One region of the Exiguobacterium sp. B2(2022) genome, then DNA from elsewhere that is predicted to be linked to it. Evidence: a T-box and tRNA genes for the amino acid it is inferred to sense, from the RefSeq annotation. Region 1 holds a T-box; the other holds one or more tRNA genes.
What was found. A T-box is a leader RNA that pairs with one kind of tRNA and senses whether it is charged. The one in region 1 lies ahead of ON063_RS08785 (valine--tRNA ligase), so its partner is inferred to be a tRNA-Val.

Region 2: it has a tRNA-Val gene. The T-box ahead of ON063_RS08785 (valine--tRNA ligase) is inferred to sense a tRNA for this amino acid. The anticodon was not compared.

The regions. Positions count from the first base shown of each region.
Region 1 covers NZ_JAPEHX010000036.1:19,959-24,550, forward strand. Annotated here, with positions in the region: gene hemB (porphobilinogen synthase) at 1-625, shown strand, start outside; gene hemL (glutamate-1-semialdehyde 2,1-aminomutase) at 622-1,926, shown strand; T-box leader at 1,974-2,196, shown strand; gene ON063_RS08785 (valine--tRNA ligase) at 2,254-4,592, shown strand, end outside.
Region 2 covers NZ_JAPEHX010000039.1:9,535-14,126, reverse strand. Annotated here, with positions in the region: gene ON063_RS09230 (alanine/glycine:cation symporter family protein) at 1-172, opposite strand, end outside; gene yidD (membrane protein insertion efficiency factor YidD) at 302-571, opposite strand; gene ON063_RS09220 (pyrroline-5-carboxylate reductase family protein) at 764-1,552, shown strand; gene ON063_RS09215 (DUF554 domain-containing protein) at 1,585-2,283, opposite strand; tRNA gene ON063_RS09210 (tRNA-Val) at 2,433-2,505, opposite strand; gene ON063_RS09205 (GNAT family N-acetyltransferase) at 2,593-3,150, opposite strand; gene ON063_RS09200 (DMT family transporter) at 3,222-3,536, opposite strand; gene ON063_RS09195 (DMT family transporter) at 3,533-3,877, opposite strand; gene ON063_RS09190 (TetR/AcrR family transcriptional regulator) at 3,870-4,460, opposite strand; gene ON063_RS09185 (alpha/beta hydrolase) at 4,566-4,592, shown strand, end outside.

The DNA.
Region 1 (4,592 bases):
CCTATGTGAATACACGTCGACAGGTCACTGTGGCCTCGTGAAGGATGGGGACGTCGATAACGATGCATCGCTTCCACTTCACGTCCAGACGGCCATCACGCAAGCACAAGCGGGTGCCGATATCATCGCGCCGAGCTCGATGATGGACGGATTCGTCGCAGCCATCCGTGAAGGTCTCGACCAAAACGGATTCAGCCATATCCCAATCATGAGTTATGGCGTAAAATATGCGTCGGCGTATTACGGACCGTTCCGTGACGCTGCCCAATCGGCTCCAGGTGAAGGTGACCGTAAAGGCTATCAGATGGACCCGGCGAACCGTCGTGAGGCGTTCCGCGAGTCACAATCTGACGTCGAACAAGGTGCCGACTTCATGATTGTCAAACCGGCTCTCGCGTTCATGGACATCATCCGTGACATGCGCGACTCACTCGATATGCCAATCGTGGCGTATAACGTGAGCGGAGAGTACGCGATGATCAAAGCTGCGTCACTCAACGATTGGGTCGACGAAGAACGCATCGTCATGGAGACGATGGTCGGATTCAAGCGTGCCGGTGCCGATCTCATCGTCACGTATTTCGCAAAAGACGTCTGTCGCTATTTGGAAGGAGACTACGCATGACATACAACCAAACACGCTCACAAGAAGCGTTCGAACAAGCCCGCCCACTCATGCCAGGCGGTGTCAACAGTCCGGTCCGTGCCTACAAATCGGTCGGTATGACGCCGATTTTCGCCGAACGTGGTGAAGGTTCACGCGTCTATGACATCGATGGCAACGAGTATATCGATTACGTCCTCTCATGGGGACCCCTCATCCTCGGTCACCGTGACCCTGTCGTCACGAAAGCGATTCAAGAACAAGCTGAAAAAGGCTGGACGTTCGGGACGCCGACCGAGCTCGAGACGAAGATGGCAGAACTCGTCATCAACCGCGTCCCATCAATCGAGATGGTTCGTATGGTCAACTCGGGTACGGAAGCGACGATGGCGGCACTTCGCCTCGCACGCGGCTATACAGGGAAGACGAAGATCTTGAAGTTCGAAGGATGCTACCACGGACACGGCGACTCGCTTCTCATTAAAGCAGGATCTGGTGTCGCGACACTCGGTCTCCCGGACTCACCAGGTGTACCGAAAGAGCTCGCGAGCCATACGCTCACGGTTCCTTACAACGACTTGGACGCTGTCCGCGTCGCGTTTGAGAAATACGGTGACGACCTCGCTGGTGTCATCGTCGAACCGGCAGCTGGAAACATGGGCTTCGTGCCACCACAACCAGGGTTCCTCGAAGGACTTCGTGAAATCACGGAACAAAATGGTGCGCTTCTCATCTTTGATGAGGTCATGACAGGCTTCCGTGTCGGGTACAACTGTGCACAAGGATACTTCGGTGTCACACCGGACCTCACATGTCTCGGTAAGGTCATCGGCGGCGGACTTCCGGTCGGTGCTTACGGCGGGAAACGCGAAATCATGGAACAGATTGCGCCGCAAGGTCCAATCTATCAAGCGGGTACGCTCTCGGGTAACCCACTCGCGATGATTGCTGGTTACACGACACTCTCGCAACTGAAGCCTGAGCACTACGCGGAGTTCGAGCGTAAGGCAGACCGTCTCGCGGAAGGATTTACGCAAGCTGGTGAGAAATACAACATCCCGCACGACACGAACCGTGCTGGCTCGATGTTTGGTTTCTTCTTCACGAACGAGAAAGTAACGAACTTCGAAAAAGCGAAATCGGCGAACCTCGAGATGTTCCGTTCGTACTATCAGAAGATGGCAGCGCGCGGCGTATTCTTGCCACCGTCACAGTTCGAAGGATTGTTCCTCTCGACGGCGCATACGGATGAGGATATCGAGAAGACGATTGCAGCGGTCGAGGCGACGTTCAAGGAGCTTCAAGAAGAGTTTTCACTCTAATCTTGACTGCTGACGTTTCTGTCGCTACAATTATCTAACAGATACGATGAAAAGCATTGATGAGGAGTAGTACGCATCATCCATTCCTTTTTAGAGACGCGACCGCTTGGTGAAAGGTTGCGAGGGATGGACGCGGAAGTCGCCTCGGAGCTGACTTTCTGAATGGAGTAAGAAAGTTCGGTCCATCGACCGTTATTCGATTTTGAGTGCGCCACTTGTTGGCGAACTAAGGTGGTACCGCGGAAGATCACGGCTTCTTTCGTCCTTAGCGTATAGGACGAGAGAAGCCGTTTTTGTGTTCATTAAGATATAGAGGAGGCGCCACACATGGCCCATGAGACAAATGAAATCACCATGCCGACGAAGTACGACCCAAGTGCGACGGAGTCAAAATGGTACGACTACTGGTTAGAAAACGATGTATTTAAAGCAGACGAGGACGATTCGAAACAACCGTACACAATCGTCATCCCACCACCGAACGTTACGGGGAAACTTCACCTCGGTCACGCTTGGGACACGACGCTCCAAGACTTGTTGACGCGCCTCAAGCGCATGCAAGGCTATGACGTGCTCTGGCTCCCAGGGATGGACCATGCCGGCATCGCGACACAGGCGAAAGTTGAACAAAAGCTCCGTGAAGAAGGCGTCATGCGTTACGACCTCGGACGTGAGAAGTTCCTCGAGAAGACGTGGGAATGGAAAGACGAGTACGCGAAGACGATTCGCGACCAATGGTCTAAACTCGGTCTCGGTCTCGACTATTCACGTGAACGCTTCACACTCGACGAAGGGCTCTCAAAAGCCGTTCAAGAAGTGTTCGTTCGCTTGTATGAGAAAGGTTTGATCTACCGTGGCGAATATATCGTCAACTGGGACCCGGCTCAAAAGACGGCCGTTTCGGATATCGAGGTTATTTACCAAGAAGTCGAGGGTGCGTTCTATCACATGAAGTATCCACTCGCTGACGGCTCAGGTCACATCGAGATCGCGACGACACGTCCAGAGACGATGCTCGGAGATACGGCGGTTGCCGTCAACCCGAAAGATGAGCGTTACACACACCTCATCGGTAAGACGATCATGCTTCCGGTCATGAACCGTGAGATTCCGATTGTTGCGGATGACTACGTCGACATGGAATTCGGTACAGGTTGCGTGAAGATCACGCCAGCCCACGACCCGAATGACTTTGAAATTGGAAACCGTCACGAACTTCCACGTATCCTCGTCATGGACGAAGGCGGGAAGATGAACGAGAACGCTGGCAAGTACGAAGGGCTTGACCGCTTCGAATGCCGCAAGCAACTCGTCAAAGACTTAGAGGCGGACGGCACACTCGTGAAGATTGAGCCGCACACGCACTCGGTCGGTCACTCAGAGCGTTCAGGCGCAGTCATCGAGCCATACCTTTCGAAACAATGGTTCGTTGATATGGAGCCACTCTCAAAAGCGGCACTCGAAGCACAAGGAAACGCCGACACGAAAGTCAACTTCGTCCCAGAACGCTTCGAAGGCACATACCTCCGTTGGATGGAGAACATCCGCGACTGGTGTATCAGCCGTCAACTTTGGTGGGGCCACCGCATCCCAGCTTGGTACCATAATGAGACAGGTGAAGTGTATGTAGGAAAAGAAGCACCAGCGGACAGTGAGAACTGGACACAAGATGAGGACGTCCTCGACACATGGTTCTCGTCAGCGCTTTGGCCGTTCTCAACGATGGGCTGGCCGGATACGGACGCACCGGACTTCAACCGTTACTTCCCGACGAGCGCGCTCGTTACGGGATACGATATCATCTTCTTCTGGGTATCACGCATGATCTTCCAATCACTCGAGTTCACAGGGAAGCAACCGTTCAACGATGTCCTTATCCACGGTCTCATCCGTGACTCGGAAGGACGCAAGATGTCGAAATCACTCGGTAACGGCGTTGACCCGATGGAAGTCATCGACCAGTACGGAGCGGATTCACTTCGTTGGTTCCTCCTCACAGGTTCGACACCAGGGAACGACCTTCGTTTCTATTGGGAGAAGATCGAGTCGACATGGAACTTCTCGAACAAGATTTGGAACGCGAGCCGTTTCGCTCTCATGAACATGGATGGACTCAAAGTGGAAGAGATCGACCTCACGGGCGAGAAGACACTTGCTGACAAGTGGATTTTGACACGCTTGAACGATACGATCGACCAAGTGACACGCCTCGTCGACAAGTACGAGTTCGGTGAAGCAGGTCGCTACTTGTACAACTTCATCTGGGAAGAGTTCTGTAACTGGTACATCGAGATGGCGAAACTTACACTCTATGGTGAGGACGAAGCAGCGAAGCACACGACACGTTCGGTCCTCGCGCACACGCTTGATTCAATCATGCGTCTCATGCACCCGTTCATGCCGTTCCTCACAGAGGAAATCTGGCAGCACTTGCCGCACGAAGGCGATTCAATCGTTCGTGCAAGCTACCCAACGCGTCGTGACGACCTTCACTTCGCAGATTCAGTTCCAGCGTTTGAAGCTGTGATGAACGTCATCCGCTCAGTTCGTAACATCCGTGCAGAAGTGAACGCACCGATGTCAAAACCAATCCAGCTCTTTATCTCGACGAGCGACGATGCGACGCAAGGTTACTTGAGCGCGAACGAAATGACGATTGGCAAGTT
Region 2 (4,592 bases), on a different contig from region 1:
GATCCTGGTTTTTCGAAAACGCCAATTTCAATGCATACGGTAATTTGGTGATTTGAATTCCCCCTAGACGCACCGTCAAGTAAATGCCTGTCCCCACAAGCAAAATTAAAAGCGGTGGTCCCCATACAAAATTGGATGCCGTACTCACCCATTCACTAAATGATTGCCCCATACAAAGTATCCCCTTTCCCCGAAAAATAGTGTACATCCCTATTTTTTCAGAATACTTAGAACAATGCAAAAGTATTGTGCTAAAACAACTGTTCGAAACGTACATCTGTATACAAACAGCGAGACGAATTCACTCGTCTCGCTGCGACTCAGGCTTCTCTCGTTGTAAAGGCGCTTTCCAATCAAATGTATCCGGTACATAATCGAGCCCACCTGGGTGAAACGGTTGGCAACGGATCAGTCGGCGAGCGGTTAAATAACTCCCTTTGACGGCCCCGTGTTTTTCAATTGCTTCGATCCCATAATGCGAACAGCTCGGATAAAATCGGCATGTCGGCGGCTTTAATGGTGAAATAAAACGTTGATAACCTTGAATCCCTTTTACTAGTACACGTTTCACACGATTTCGCCTCACTCTTTTGAATTAGTGCCATCATAGCGCGATTTGAAACGTTTGTCATGTGCATCGTTTTATGTATCAAATCCTTTTCCATCTCCTTACAAATGAGCAAGATGGGCGATATTCGAGAGCAGGTTTGTTATGATAGTCAACATAACTATTGACCGAATCGAAAAGAAGAGGTGACGGATGATGAAACAATTACTAATGGTCGGCGCAGGATCTATGAGTGAGGCACTCGTTCGAGGATGGATTGACTCTGGGATCGAACCGACAAACATCACGATGACGAACCGAAGCGACCGGGAACGATTGCTCGCACTACAAGACGAACTCGGCGTACACATCGTTGAAGAAGAAAATGTCAACGACTATGAGATCGTCGTATTAGCGATGCAACCGGACGGTGTCATTCCATACGTGGAGTCGAAAGAGTGGAACACCCCACTTCTTGTATCTGTCGCGGCACACATCGAACCGAGTCAATTAGAAGAAGCTTCAGGGCTTCCTGCCGTATGCGCGATGCCAAACACGCCTGTCGCATATCGGAGCGGGATGACAGGCTTATGGTTCGGTCCTGAAACAGATGAGACAGATCGTACAAAAGCGACTGCCCTCTTTGAACGTGTCGGTCGAACGGCCATCACGGATGCGAAGACGATGTCGGCATTCATGGCAGCCGCAGGTTGTAGCCCGGCTTTCTTCTATGAGATTGTCGGTGCGATGACACCGGTCTTGACCGACGTGGGATACGACGAAGCAACGGCTCGTCAAATTGTCGCCCAGGCGATGAAAGGCTCTGCAGAGTTGCTGTCACACGAAACACGCGAGACGAACGAACTCATTGCTGATGTCGCTGCTCCAGGTGGACCGACGGATCGTGGAGTCGGCGTGCTACGCGACCGCAACCTTGCCGATGTGATGTCTTCAGCCTTACGCGAAAGTGCCAAAGAAGATCATGAAACAATTGAGAAACCATAAAAATGGACGGAAGCCACGCTTCCGCCCATTTTTTACGTCGTCATCTGTATGACCGATACAATAAGTGCCACGATTAAAATTCCCGGCAATAAGTTGGCCACGCGAATTTTTGTGATCCCGACCAAGTTTAAGCCAATCGCCACGATCATCACACCACCGGTCGCAGTCATTTCTAAAATGAAGCTGTCCATGAGCGACTCCGGAATGAACTTCATGATTTGAATGGCGAGTAGTGCAATCCCACCCTGATACAATAACACCGGAACGGCCGAAAACATGACACCGATGCCGAGCGTCGAACTCAACACGAGGGCTGTAAATCCATCAATCAACCCTTTCGTATACAGGACGTCATGGTCGCCACGTAATCCACTATCGAGCGCCCCAATGATTGCCATCGCGCCGATGACGAAGATGAGCGTTGCCGTAACGAACCCTTCCGCTACACTCGATTGACTTCCAAGACGCCGCTCAAGCCGGTAGCCGATTTCATTCAATACTTCATCTAGCTTCCACCATTCCCCGAGCGCAGACCCGACGACAAGACTTCCGATGACAATCAAAAAGTTTTCACTTTTCATCCCCATTTGAATGCCGAGCAAGATGACCGCAAGCCCGATTGCTGCCGTCACCGTTTCTTTCATACGCTCTGGAATGCGGTGAAATAAGAGACCTAACAATGACCCGATGACGATTAATCCGGCATTGACGAGGGTTCCCGTTAGCACCATGTCGCATTCCCCGTTTCTATATGTATTGAGAGGAATATACCAATTGCTTTCGTGCCGTGTCAATATACAAAAAAAGAGCCACTTCTCGCAAGAAGTGGCTTCGCGGAAACCCATGTTCCGGTGGGTTTCTCGAGGGTTTGGCACCCAAGTGATTCTGACTGGGCTCGAACCAGCGACCTCTACCCTGTCAAGGTAGCGCTCTCCCAGCTGAGCTACAGAATCAGGTCGTGTCCTCTCTTAAGGACACTATTAATATATCAAGAAACTATTAAGTTGGCAACAACTTTTTTTATTTTTTTATAGATTTTTTTAACGCGTCATTTGTTGGCGATCAATATGCCGGCAGAGGCGTTCCAAATCACCCGCATAAACGGAGACGAGCATGTTCTGATATAAGGTATCACGGTCCCAATGAAGACCATTCGCTTTAGCCACACGCTGAGACGGAACGTTTTCTGGATGAATGAGTGAAATGATTTCCTTCTCTCCTTCAGTGAAGGCATACTGCATCAATCGCGCGGCCGCTTCACGTCCGTAACCCATATGCCAATGCTTCGGTGACAACCAATAGCCGACTTCTAGCTCGAGTTTACCGTCTAACTCATGAAGCAACGTACCTGCATGACCAATCGGTTCATCACTTTCGAACGTCATCAGCTTCAATAGTCCCGTCTGGCGTCCCGTTTCATAGCGGGCCAATTGACGTTCGAACCATTCGATTGTTTGTTCGTCTGTATACGGTCTCCCATCCGGACTGATGAAGCGCATCACCCGAGGATCTTGGAGAAGCGACTTAACAAAATAGAAATCAGAGATCGTGTACGGTTCAAACCGCAAACGTTCGGACTGCAACTCGACAAGATGCATCGTTTTCCGCCCCTTTCTTCCATCTCATAATCTGAATTATTCAATTCCCGTTTTCAGCTTGTTTCAATCCTTTACGATACAACTTTTAAACCGACCACACTGCCGATAATCATCATTAGATAAAAGATTCGCCAGCGGCTTTTAGACTCATTTAAATAGAGCATGCCTAGAATGACGCCACCTGCCGCTCCGATTCCGACCCAGATGGAGTAAGCCAAGCTTAACGGAATGTCTTCAAGCGACTTCGAGAGCCAATAAAAACTGAGCGCGAACGACAAAATCGATAAGATTGACCATTTCAAAATTTGATACCCTTTCGATTTCCCCATAAAGAAAACGGCTGTCATCTCAGCAATCCCTGCACCGATCAAATATACCCAACTCATGCTTCTTCTCCTCCTGTCACTTGTTTCAACCCGATGATTCCGATGATCAACGTCGTCACAAGTAAAAGTTTCCAGCCGCTGAGCGCCTCGTCAAAAAGAAGAGCACCGACAATCACCGTTCCAACCGCTCCGATTCCCGTGAAGACGGCATACCCTGTACCTGCAGGTAAAACCCGGAATGCTTTGGCGAGTAAGCCGAAACTGACAACCAAGAGTACAATCGTCCATAACGTCGGACCAAGAACGGTAAACCCTTCAGACAATTTCATCGTCGTTGCCCAAATGATTTCAAGCAATCCTGCGAACAAAAGAGAAATCCAGGCGACTTTTTCCTTATCCATTCCAACCCACACCTTTCTTGAAGATTCGGAAAGCGGCTTGTTGTCGCATCTCCCGCTCATCTTCAAATGTAAATAGAGACAATAAGGCACCATCTAGAAAGCAATAGTACGCAGCATAGAGCTCATCGAGTGGTTGCGATGGTAAGTCTCCACGCTCCATCGCGAGACGAAACTGTTCTTTTTCAAACCGCTTTAACTCCGTCTCTACCTTTCCGATGACTTCTTCAATATAGTCCCGAAATTCTGGGGGTGGTACGAGGAGCATCCGTTTCGTCAACATCCACGTCTCGTGATCGCTAAAGAATGACGTGAGCATCCGAACGATCGACTCAATCCGTTCTAAAGGTGGTCGTTCCTCGGTATCCTCACATGTCTGTCGCCATGCTTCTTCATAACGATTCGCCATATCGGTCACGACTTGCTTAAACAATTGTTCTTTCCCATCGATGTGAGCATACAAAGAAGCCTTTCGGATGCCAACGTCTTCGGCAACCGCCGCAAGTGATAATCCTTCATATCCTTCACGGGCAAACCGTGTCCGAGCGGATTGCATAATTTTCTCTTTTGTATTCACGCGTCTCACTCTCCTTCCTCCTCACTTTACCTAACGAACGGTAGGTAGTCAAGATTTGTGTTTGTCTTTTCGCTCATGATTCTCCACAATACAAGGTGAAAGAGGTGATGAAGAATGATTGATCAATTGAACGTATCGATT